Litorilinea aerophila: one gene and its partners. The protein of the gene in region 1 interacts with the protein of each later gene in a pairwise test. Links are inferred from orthologs where the notes say so. Each region holds a gene or a part of one and is shown in the gene's direction. Other genes may lie near its edges.

Region 1 (3,486 bases):
CCGACGAAGTACTCATGCCCCTCACGGCCATGCGACGCGCCATCGCCCGCCACATGGTGCAGAGCAAGCAGACCAGCCCCCATGTGACCACCATCTTCGAAGCCGATATGACCGCGGTGGTGCGCCACCGGGAGGCCCATCGGGCCCAGTATGCGGCCAGAGGCCTGCGTTTGACCTTCACGCCCTATTTTGTGGCCGCCGCCGCCCGGGCGCTGAAGGCCGTGCCCGAGGTGAACGCCCGCTTCCAGGAGGGCGACCCGGGCGGCATCATCCTGTGCCGTCGGGTCCACATTGGCGTGGCGGTGGCCCTGGACGATGGCCTCATCGTTCCCGTCATTCGAGACGCGGATGAAAAAAGCCTGCAAGGGTTGGCCCGGGCGGTGGCCGAGCTGGCCGACCAGGCCCGCGCGGGGACCCTCCCACCGGACGCCACCCGAGGCGGCACCTTCACCATCACCAACCATGGGGTTTCCGGCAGCCTCATCGGCACGCCCATCATCAACCAGCCCCAGGCCGGCATCCTGGGCATCGGCGCCATTGTCAAGCGACCCGTGGTGCGCAGCGGCAACGATTCGCTGCTGCCCAGCGCCGACGATGCCATCGTCATCCGCCCCATGTGTTACCTCAGCTTCACCTTCGATCATCGGATCCTGGACGGCGCCCAGGCGGACCGGTTTGTGGCGATCATCAAGGAGACGCTGGAGGAGTGGCCCCTGGAACTGGCATAACCAACCCCATGTCCACGACTTGGACCGCGTGGTGGGCCGTCCCAAATTCTGGAAACGGGCCGATTTCATGTACCATAACAGGGAATGAACCGCAGATGACTCTACGGCAAGAAGGGTCTTATCACCGCTGAGGAGAGAGCATGAGCAATCACAACTACGATTATGATGTCATCGTATTGGGTAGCGGCCCCGGCGGCTACGTCGCGGCCATCCGGGCTGCCCAGCTGGGCCTGAAGACCGCGCTGGTGGAGCGGGAAAACCTGGGTGGCGTCTGCCTCAACTGGGGCTGCATCCCCACCAAAGCCCTGATCCACAACGCCGAAGTGCTGGAGACCCTCCACAGCGCCAAGGATTTTGGCTTTACCTTCGAGAACCTGACGGTAGACTTTTCCAGCGCGGTGAAACGCAGCCGGGACATCGCCGACCGCCAGGCCAAGGGCGTCAACTTCCTCATGCGCAAGAACAAAATCGACGTCATCGAAGGGCACGGCCGTTTTGTGGATCCCCACACCCTCCACGTGGAGCCGTCGGAGTTCAAGCCCGAGGCCGGTGAACGGGATGTGACCGCCGCCCACTTCATCGTCGCCGTGGGCGCCCGGGCCCGAGGGCTGCCGGGCATCGAAATCGACGGCGAGCGCATCATCCAATACCGGGACGCGCTGGTCATGGAGAACCTGCCCGAGAAGCTGGTGGTGGTGGGCTCCGGCGCCATCGGCATGGAGTTCAGCTACCTCTACAACACCTACGGCGTGGACGTCACCGTGGTGGAGATGCTGGATCAGCTCCTGCCCCTGGAAGACCCGGAGGTCTCTGCCGAGGTCCAGAAGGAATTTCGCCGCAAGGGCATCAAAACCCTGGTGAGCACCCGCACCGAAGGGGTAGAGATCACCGACCAGGGAGTGAAGGTGACCGTCCGCAACCTCAAGAACGACGAGGTCCAGGAACTAAACGCCGACAAGGTGCTCATGGCAATCGGCATCCAGCCCAACACGGACAAGGCTGGCCTGGATGCCGCCGGTGTCGAGCTGGATCAGCGGGGCTACATCCAGATCGACGAGGTGATGCGCACCAACGTCCCCCACATCTACGCCATCGGCGACTGCACGGGCAAGCTGGCCCTGGCCCACGTGGCCAGTGCCCAGGGCATCGTCGCGGCCGAAACCATCGCGGGGGTGGAAACGCTGCCCATCCCCCATGAAAAGTACATCTTCATGCCCCGCTGCACCTACTGCCAGCCCCAGGTGGCCAGCCTGGGCATGACCGAGGCCCAGGCCAAGGAAGCCGGGTACCAGATCAAGGTGGGCAAGTTCCCCTTCATGCCCAACGGCAAGGCCCGGGCCCTGGAAGCCAAGGTGGGCTTTGTCAAGATCATCGCCGACGCCAAATACGGCGAGATCCTGGGCGCACACCTGGTGGGGCCGGACGTGACCGAGCTGTTGCCTGAGCTGAGCCTGGCCCAGTTCATGGAGATCACCCCCGCGGAGATCGCCCGAACCGTCCATGCCCACCCCACCCTGAGCGAGGTGATCATGGAGGCGGCTCACGCGGTAGAAGGCCACCCCATTCACATGTGAGCCGGTTCCAGGGCGCACGCCCCGGGCCTGCCCCGATGGTGTGCGCCCTGGCGGATGGACCGGCCCGATGGAATCACGGGGAGCCACATCTTATGGGTAGCCACAACATGGACAAACAGACCGACCCACGCTGGCAGCAGGCGAAGGCCAGCCTGGAGATTCCGGTACGCTTTGCAGAGACGGACCTGATGGGGGTCGTGCACCACGCGGCCTACATCGTCTGGTTCGAGGCAGGTCGGGTGGCCTGGATGGAGGCCGCCGGCATGCCCTACACGGAGATCGCGGCCACAGGCCACCATTTCGCCGTCACCGGCATCCACGCGGAGTATCGGGCCGCCGCCCACTTTGGCGACACTGTCCGGGTGACCACCTGGCTGGCCGGCCTGCGCAGCCGCTTTGTCCGCTTCGAATACGCCATCCACAACACGGCGGACGAGACCCTGCTGGCCACGGGCAGCAGCGAACACATTTGCGTGGACCTGGACGGGCGCATGGCCAAAATTCCGCCCCAGGTGGTGGAACGTCTGCAGGCTGGCGCCCAGCGCCTGGCGGCCCTGGCCCGGCAGGAAGAATGAGGCCGCCATCTGGCTCTGTACAAATCCATGGCCCCACGCTACAATACTAATACAGTCTGCCGTAAATACCACGGCAGAAATTCGGCGGCACTACCTCTGGTGGAAACCATCGGCGAATTTCTGCCGGGATTTACTGCCGGGATTTACTAAGGTAGAGGCGTGACGATGTAGTGGGTTGACCGAACATGATTCACGTTGAACATCACGGCCCGGTCATTGCCATTCGGATGGCGCGAGGGTTCCTGGGCCGCCCCATCGACTGGACAACCGCCTACTGGGTGGATGGGCTCCTGATCGACGCCGGTCCACCCTGTACGGCGCGCCAGTTGCTCCGGGTGTTGAACCCACTCCACATCGACAGCATTGTCGTCACCCACGCCCACGAGGATCACATGGGGGGCCTGCCGGCACTGCGGGCCCGATACCCCCACGTGCCCATCTATGCCAGCCGGCGCACGGTGCCCCTGCTTCGGGAGCCGTCACGTCTGGCAATACAGCTCTACCGTCGCCTGTTGTGGGGGCGCCCCAAACCGGTCCCGGATGTGATCAGCCTGGACGAAGTGGATGAGGTGCTGCGGACACCCAGCTACTGCTTCCGGGTGGTGGAGA
Region 2 (3,726 bases), on another replicon or contig:
GCCCCACCTGCGCATGCTGGATCGCTTCCTGGTCATCGCGGAGGCCAACGAGCTGCCCGCCATCATCTGCGCCAACAAGATCGATCTCACCGGCGAAGCGCAGGCCCGGTCCCTCTTCCAGCCCTACGAAGAGATCGGCTACCGGGTCATCTACGCCAGCGCCGTCACCCGGGCCGGCATCGACGAGCTCCGGGACCTGCTCCTGGACCGCATCACGGTGGTGACCGGTCCCAGCGGCGTGGGCAAGAGCAGCCTGCTCAACGCCATCCACCCGGACCTGAATTTGCGGACCGGCGACCTGCGGGACTTTCTGGACAAGGGCCGCCACACCACCCGGGCCGCCCAGCTCTTTCATCTGCCCTTCGGCCGACGGACCTTTGTGGCTGATACGCCTGGCATCCGGGAACTGGGCCTCTACGAGATCGACCCGGCCGATCTGGGTTTCTATTTTGTGGATATCAAGCCTTTCGTCAACGATTGTCGCTATCCCAACTGCACCCACGACCACGAGCCGGGCTGTGCGGTCCGGGCCGCGGTGGAGGCGGGCAAGATTCGACGGGAGCGCTACGAGAGTTATCTGCGCCTGTTGCACGGCGACGAATAGGCGACAAATAGGCGGCCGACGTCGTCCCTACGCACCAGCATACTGTTGCCAGAAACGAACCATCATGGTAGACATCCTGACCGATCTGAATCCCCAGCAGGCTGAAGCGGTGCGGACCGTACATGGCCCTGTCCTGGTGCTGGCCGGGCCTGGCTCCGGCAAGACCCGGGTCCTCACCCGGCGCATCGCCTACCTGCTGGAAGAGGCAGGCATCGCGCCCTGGAACATCCTGGCGGTGACCTTCACCAACAAAGCCGCGCGGGAGATGCGGGAACGGGTGGAGGCGCTCCTGGCAGAGAAGTTCGGGCCACCCCTGCCCGGCGGCCCTTCCCGCCTGGGCGGCCTCACCATCGGCACCTTCCACAGCATCTGCGCGCGGGTGTTGCGGGTGGAGACCGAGGCCATCGGCTATCAGCGCAACTGGCTCATCTACGACAGCGCGGATCAGCTCGCCCTGGTGCGGGCCGTGCTGCGGGAGATGAACCTGGACGAAAAGCGCTACAGCCCCCAGGCCATCCGCGTCTTCATCAGCCGCCAAAAGAACGAGCTGATCACCCCTGACGGGTTGCAAACGGCCAGCTACTTCGAAGAGATCGCCGGCCGGGTCTACACCCGTTACCAGGAGGCCCTCCAGCTCAACAACGCCATGGACTTCGACGACCTGCTCATGAAGGTCGTCCTCCTCCTGCGCAGCCGGGAGGATCTGCGCATCAAGTACCAGCGCAAGTGGCAGTATCTGCTGGTGGACGAATTCCAGGACACCAACACGGCCCAGTATGAGCTCTTGCGGCTGCTGGTGAACGAACCGGAGGGAAAGCGGAACCTCTTCGTCGTCGGCGACGAGGATCAGTCCATCTACCGCTTCCGGGGGGCCGATTACCGCAACGTCATGCGCTTCCGGGAGGATTACCCCGAAGCCCGGGTGGTGATGCTGGAGCAGAACTACCGCAGCACCCAGACCATCCTGGATGTGGCCAACGCGGTCATCGCCCACAACCGCAACCGCACCCCCAAACAGCTCTTCACCGAGAACGGCCAGGGCGTGGCCGTGACCGTCTACGAAGCCTACAACGAGGTGGAAGAGGCGGCCTACGTCTGCGACGAGATCGAGCGTCTGGTGGCGGGCCCTCCTGGCGTGCGGGCCTTCGAGCTGGGGGACATCGCGGTCATGTATCGGACCAACGCCCAGAGCCGCGCCCTGGAGGAAGCCTTCGTGGGCCGGCAGCTCAAGTACCGGCTCATCGGCGCCACCCGCTTCTACGAACGGAAGGAGATCAAGGACGCCCTGGCCTACCTGCGCCTGGTCCACAACCCTGCCGACACCGTCTCCCTGGACCGGGTCATCAACGAGCCGCCCCGGGGCATCGGCGTCAAGACCTACGCCGCGCTCAAGGACTGGGCCGCAGACCTGGGCGTGAGCGAATATGTGGCCCTCCAGATCCTCCACCACGGGCCCGAGTATGTCTCCCGGGTGATGGGGATCGCCTTGCCCCGCGTGGCCTACAAGGCCCCTCCCCTGGGCAAACGGGCCGAGAATGCCCTGGTGGAATTTGCCAGCCTGCTGGAAGGGTGGATCCGGCGCAACCAGCAGGGCCACTATGCCAGCGTGGCCGAGCTCCTGGACGCGGTGCTCCAGGAATCGGGATACGTGGCCGCGCTGCGGGATGGCACCGACGAGGGCGAGGAGCGCTTTGCCAACCTCCAGGAGCTGCGGAGCGTGGCTGTGCACTACACCCAGGGCATGGTCACTGCCGACGGTATCCCGCCCGAGACCACTCCCCTGTCCCTCTTCCTGGAAGAGATCAGCCTGGTCAGCGACCAGGATCAACTGGACGCGGCCGATGACGGCAGCCCCGGCGGTGCGGTTACCCTGATGACCCTCCACACGGCCAAAGGGCTGGAGTTCCCGGTGGTCTTCATCGTGGGCATGGAGGATGGCATCCTGCCCCACAGCCGCAGCCTGGAAAGCGAGGACCCCGAGGATATGGACGAAGAGCGCCGCCTCTGCTACGTGGGCATCACCCGGGCCAAGCGCCGGCTCTACCTGGTCCACGCCTTCCGCCGCAGCCTGTGGGGCGGCAGCGAAGTCCAGACCCCCAGCCGCTTTCTGCAGGAGATTCCCCCCCACCTGCTTCGGGGCATGGTGGACCGGCAGAGCCGCCGTGCTGCCGCCTACGAGCGGGCAACCCGGTGGGATGCCGGGCCCGAACGTCAACCGCGCGCGGGTGCTGCCAGAGGGCAGCGTGCCCCGGGCGATGGTCGGCGGCGAGAAGCGGCCGCGGCCACCTACTGGTCTCCCGGCCCTTCGGGCCCTGCCCCCCGCATCCAACGCCCTTCCGCCCGGTCAGCGGAAGCCGAGACCCAATTCAAACGGCGGGACAGCGTGCGCCATGCCCGCTTTGGCGTGGGCACGGTGATTGAAAGCACCCGGGTGGGCGACGATGAAGAGGTCACCGTGGCCTTCCCGGGGATCGGCGTCAAGAAATTGCTGGCTTCCCTGGCCGGCCTGGAAAAACTCTGAAGCGATCCCCATGGCCGAGCAGCCTTCCCAGTCGCCTCCCTGGAGCACCACCACCAAAGCCATTGTGGCCAGCGTGGCCCTGATCTTGCTGGCGCTGATCATCTGGCGTTTTCAGTCCCTGCTGCCGCCGTTGATCATGGCGGCCATCCTGGCCTATCTCCTCAACCCCCTCATCACCTGGCTGACCTCCCACACCCGCCTGTCCCGGGGGCAGAGCGTCTTCCTGGTCTACGGTGCCCTGCTCCTGTTCTGGATCGGTGGGGGCGTGCTGTTGGGCTTTGTGGTGGTGGATCAGGTGGTGAAGCTCAGCCGCGTCCTGCCCGAGCTGATCCCGCGCCTGGTGGACCAGGGCCAGGCTATGTTGCAGGAGTGGAGCAGCCGCACCATCACCATTGGCCCATACCAGTGGAGCCTGGACACGGTACTGCCCGGCCTGGACTGGGCGGAGCTGGCCAACCAGGCCCGGTCCGCCATTCAGTCGGTGGTGAGCCGGGGCGGGCTGCTCATGGCCCAGGCCGTGCAGGCCACGGTCAACACGGTGGGGGTCGGTTTCCTGGTCTTTATCCTCTCCATCTACATCTCCAACGATGCGCCCCGCTTT
Region 3 (3,449 bases), on another replicon or contig:
CGAGAACGCGGCCATCGCCTTTGAGTACGGCTACAACATCCAGACGCCGGAGCGGCTGGTGCTCTGGGAAGCCCAGTACGGCGACTTCATCAACACCGCGCAGGCCATGATCGACGAGTTCGTGGTCTCCGGCCGGGCCAAGTGGGAACAGACGCCCTCCCTGGTCCTCCTCCTGCCCCACGGCTACGAAGGCCAGGGGCCGGATCACTCCAGCGGCCGGCTGGAGCGCTTCCTGCAGCTCGCCGCAGAGACCAACATGCGCATTGCCAACTGCACCACTGCGGCCCAGTATTTCCACCTGCTGCGCCGTCAGGCCTTGCTCCTGCGCACAGACCCGCTGCCCCTGGTGGTGATGACGCCCAAGAGCCTGCTGCGTCATCCCCTGGCCATGTCCACCCTGCGGGAGCTGGCCGAAGGGCGCTGGCAGCCCGTCCTGGACGACCCCCAGGCCCGGGAGGCCCCCGAAGGCATCCGCCGCCTGATCTTCTGCAGCGGCAAGGTCTACGTGGACCTGGTGAGTTCCTCCTTCCGCAAAGAGCGGCCAGAGGTCGCCCTGGTGCGGGTGGAGCAGCTCTACCCCTTCCCAGAGGCAGAAGTGCGGGAGATCCTGGAGCGTTACGCCGGCGCCCAGGAGGTGGTCTGGCTACAGGAGGAGCCCCAGAACATGGGCGCATGGGAATTTGTGCGGCCCCACCTGGCCAGCCTGCTGGCGGACGGTCGCCCCCTCCACTATGTGGGACGTCCCCGTCGGGCCAGCCCCGCGGAAGGCTCGGCGGCCTGGCATCAGGTCAACCAGGCCCGCATCGTGGAGCAGGCGTTCACCCCCTTGCCCGAAGAAGAAGTCCAGAGGTCGGAGTCCGGAGTCCGGAGTCCACAGTCCTGAGTCCGGGGTCAGGACTTCAGGCTCCGGACTCAGGACTTCAGACTTCGGACTTAGGACTTCGGACTTCGGACTGACAACCAGAGAGGTAGCATATATGGCGATAGAGGTAGTCGTGCCAGAACTGGGCGAGTCGGTCGTAGAAGCCACCGTCGCCCGCTGGCTGAAACAGGAAGGCGACCGGGTGACCGTGGGCGAGCCCCTGGTCTCCCTGGAAACGGACAAGATCGACCTGGAGGTGACCGCGGAGGCCGACGGGGTGCTGGCCCGCATCCAGCACCAGGCCGGGGAAGACGTCCAGGTGGGCGACGTGCTGGCCTACATCGAGGAGGCGGAGGGCGCCGCCGCCCCCCAGGAAGCCCCGCCAGCCCAGGAAGAGGCGGCAGGGAAGGATAAGGCCCAGGAGCGGGCCGAGACGAAACCCGAAGCGAAACCGGAGGCAAAGACAGCCCCCCGGGCAGAGTCTCCTGAGACCCGGGCCACGCCGGTCGCCCAGCGCATGGCTGCCCAGGAAGGGGTGGACCTGAGCCAGGTCAGCGGCGCCGGTCCAGGCGGCCGGGTGACCAAAGAGGACGTGGCCCAATATCTGCGCAGCCAGGAACGCTCCCGGGATGGCCAGGCTCCCTCGCCCGCGCGGGAGGCTGCCGCCCCCGAAAGCCCGGCCCCTTCGGCCGAACCCGGCCGCCGGGAGGAGCGGATCCGCATGTCCCGCCGGCGCCGAACCATCGCCGAACGGCTGGTCCAGGCCCAGCAGACGGCCGCCATGCTGACCACCTTCAACGAGGTGGACATGTCCGCGGTCATGGAGATGCGCCAGCGACACCGGGAGGCTTTCCAGCAGCGTCACGGCGTGAAACTGGGCTTCATGTCCTTCTTCGTCAAGGCAACCATCGGCGCGCTCAAGGCCTTTCCCCCGCTGAACGCCTCCATCGACGGCAACGACATCATTCTCAAGCACTACTACGACATCGGCATCGCGGTGGGCGCCGAGGAAGGGCTGGTGGTGCCGGTCCTGCGGGACGCAGATCGCATGTCCTTCGCCCAGATCGAGCAGGCCATCGACGACATGGCCCGCCGGGCCCGGGAAGGCAGCTTGACCCTGGAGGAGCTGCGGGGCGGCACCTTCACCATCACCAACGGCGGCGTCTTCGGCTCCCTCCTGAGCACGCCCATCCTCAACCCGCCCCAGGTGGGCATTCTGGGCCTGCATAAGATCGAGCAGCGGCCGGTGGTGGTCAACGGCGAAATCGTGATCCGCCCCATGATGTACCTGGCCCTCACCTACGACCACCGCATCGTGGATGGCCGGGAGGCCGTCCAATTCCTGGTCAAGGTGAAGGAACTGATCGAGGACCCGGAACGTCTCTTATTAGAAGGCTGATACAGGACATCCCTGGACGCAAGGGACAGGCGAGGGCAAGAACCGGATAGTGGTGACGGCAGGGGCGCTTCGGCGCCTCTGCTTCGTTTCCCCACGCCTTCGCTTCTGCAGCGAAATGTATCCCGGAAATGTATCCTAGCCTATTCAATTTGTGTCCAAAGTCCTGTATAATCGCCTTGCATGCTGGAGCTGGGCAACCGGTTTCAGCATGCGAGAATACAGAAAGGAGAAGTTAAGTTTAACAGTGATAGTCGAAGAACGCTTGATCAATGCGGAGGTGACACCCGAAGAGGAGCATCACGCAAACGCACACGATCACACACAACAGCCGGAGCACGCCCAGGAGGCTCCCCAAAATCATCAGGAGGAGCCAGCGCAGCCACCCGTTAAAAGGCAGGAGGAAAAGGGGCAGGAGGAAGCGGAGATGACCGAGATGGACTTTGCCGCCCTCCTCAACGAATACCCTTACCACCAGCCCGAACGGGGTGAACTGCTGCGGGGAGAAGTGCTCTGGATCAACAAGGACTCGATCCTCGTGGATGTGGGCGCCAAACGCGATGCGGTCATTCCGGGTTCCGATTTGAGCCGGGTGGAAGAGAGCTACCTGGCCAATTTGAAGGTCGGCGATGCGGTACCCGTGTATGTGCTGCGCCAGGAGCAGGACGAGGAACTGCGGGTCTCGCTGCGTCGTGGCCTGGAGGAAGAGGACTGGATCCGGGCTACCGAACTCCTGGAAAGCCAGGAGATTGTGGAGCTGGAGGTGACGGGCCACAACAAGGGCGGCGTTCTGGTACGCTACGGCCGCCTGGAAGGCTTCATCCCCAACTCCCAGATTCCGGCCCTGAAATTCGTGCGCAACCCAGAGGAGCGCACCCGGCGCAAGGAAGAGCTGGTGGGCACCACCCTCAAGCTCAAGGCCATCGAGGTGGACCGACGGCGCCGGCGGCTGGTCTTCTCGGCCAAGGCTGCCGAAGAAGCCCTGCGGGAGAAGCGCCTCCAGGAGCTTTCGGTGGGCGACGTGGTACGGGGACGGGTGGAAAACGTCACCGACTTCGGCGCCTTCGTGGATCTGGGCGGCGTCACCGGCCTCATCCACGTCTCCAAGCTGGACTGGCAGCGGGTGGAACACCCGGGCGATGTCCTCAAGCCGGGCGACGAGGTGGAGGTCTTGGTCGAAAAGATCGACCG

What was found. The genes of interacting proteins can lie anywhere in the genome.
Region 2: the proteins of lpdA (region 1) and FKZ61_RS21695 interact in binary tests that used the Escherichia coli proteins (3 or more experiments, as listed by UniProt). The link is inferred for Litorilinea aerophila from one-to-one orthologs.
Region 3: the proteins of lpdA (region 1) and odhB interact in binary tests that used the Escherichia coli proteins (3 or more experiments, as listed by UniProt). The link is inferred for Litorilinea aerophila from one-to-one orthologs.

What each region holds. Positions count from the first base shown.
Region 1 is NZ_VIGC02000018.1:78,136-81,621, forward strand. What follows is about bases 203-3,085. They hold lpdA (dihydrolipoyl dehydrogenase), read left to right. Parts: upstream 203-868; coding sequence 869-2,302; downstream 2,303-3,085. Other genes in these bases: FKZ61_RS14440 (dihydrolipoamide acetyltransferase family protein), read left to right, coding at 203-728; FKZ61_RS14450 (acyl-CoA thioesterase), read left to right, coding at 2,410-2,877; FKZ61_RS14455 (MBL fold metallo-hydrolase), read left to right, coding at 3,063-3,085. In the rest of the region: more of FKZ61_RS14440, read left to right, coding at 1-202; more of FKZ61_RS14455, read left to right, coding at 3,086-3,486. UniProt on the Escherichia coli protein: Lipoamide dehydrogenase is a component of the glycine cleavage system as well as of the alpha-ketoacid dehydrogenase complexes.
Region 2 is NZ_VIGC02000041.1:14,803-18,528, forward strand. The notes cover bases 274-3,396. They hold FKZ61_RS21695 (ATP-dependent helicase), read left to right. Parts: upstream 274-668; coding sequence 669-3,125; downstream 3,126-3,396. Other genes in these bases: rsgA (ribosome small subunit-dependent GTPase A), read left to right, coding at 274-604; FKZ61_RS21700 (AI-2E family transporter), read left to right, coding at 3,136-3,396. Outside these bases: more of rsgA, read left to right, coding at 1-273; more of FKZ61_RS21700, read left to right, coding at 3,397-3,726. UniProt on the Escherichia coli protein: A helicase with DNA-dependent ATPase activity. Unwinds DNA duplexes with 3'-5' polarity. Translocates on single-stranded DNA with 3'-5' polarity. Initiates unwinding more efficiently from a nicked substrate than double-stranded DNA.
Region 3 is NZ_VIGC02000052.1:2,038-5,486, reverse strand. What follows is about bases 274-3,119. They hold odhB (2-oxoglutarate dehydrogenase complex dihydrolipoyllysine-residue succinyltransferase), read left to right. Parts: upstream 274-977; coding sequence 978-2,261; downstream 2,262-3,119. Other genes in these bases: FKZ61_RS23025 (30S ribosomal protein S1), read left to right, coding at 2,686-3,119; FKZ61_RS23035 (2-oxoglutarate dehydrogenase E1 component), read left to right, coding at 274-883. Also shown: more of FKZ61_RS23035, read left to right, coding at 1-273; more of FKZ61_RS23025, read left to right, coding at 3,120-3,449. UniProt on the Escherichia coli protein: E2 component of the 2-oxoglutarate dehydrogenase (OGDH) complex which catalyzes the second step in the conversion of 2-oxoglutarate to succinyl-CoA and CO(2).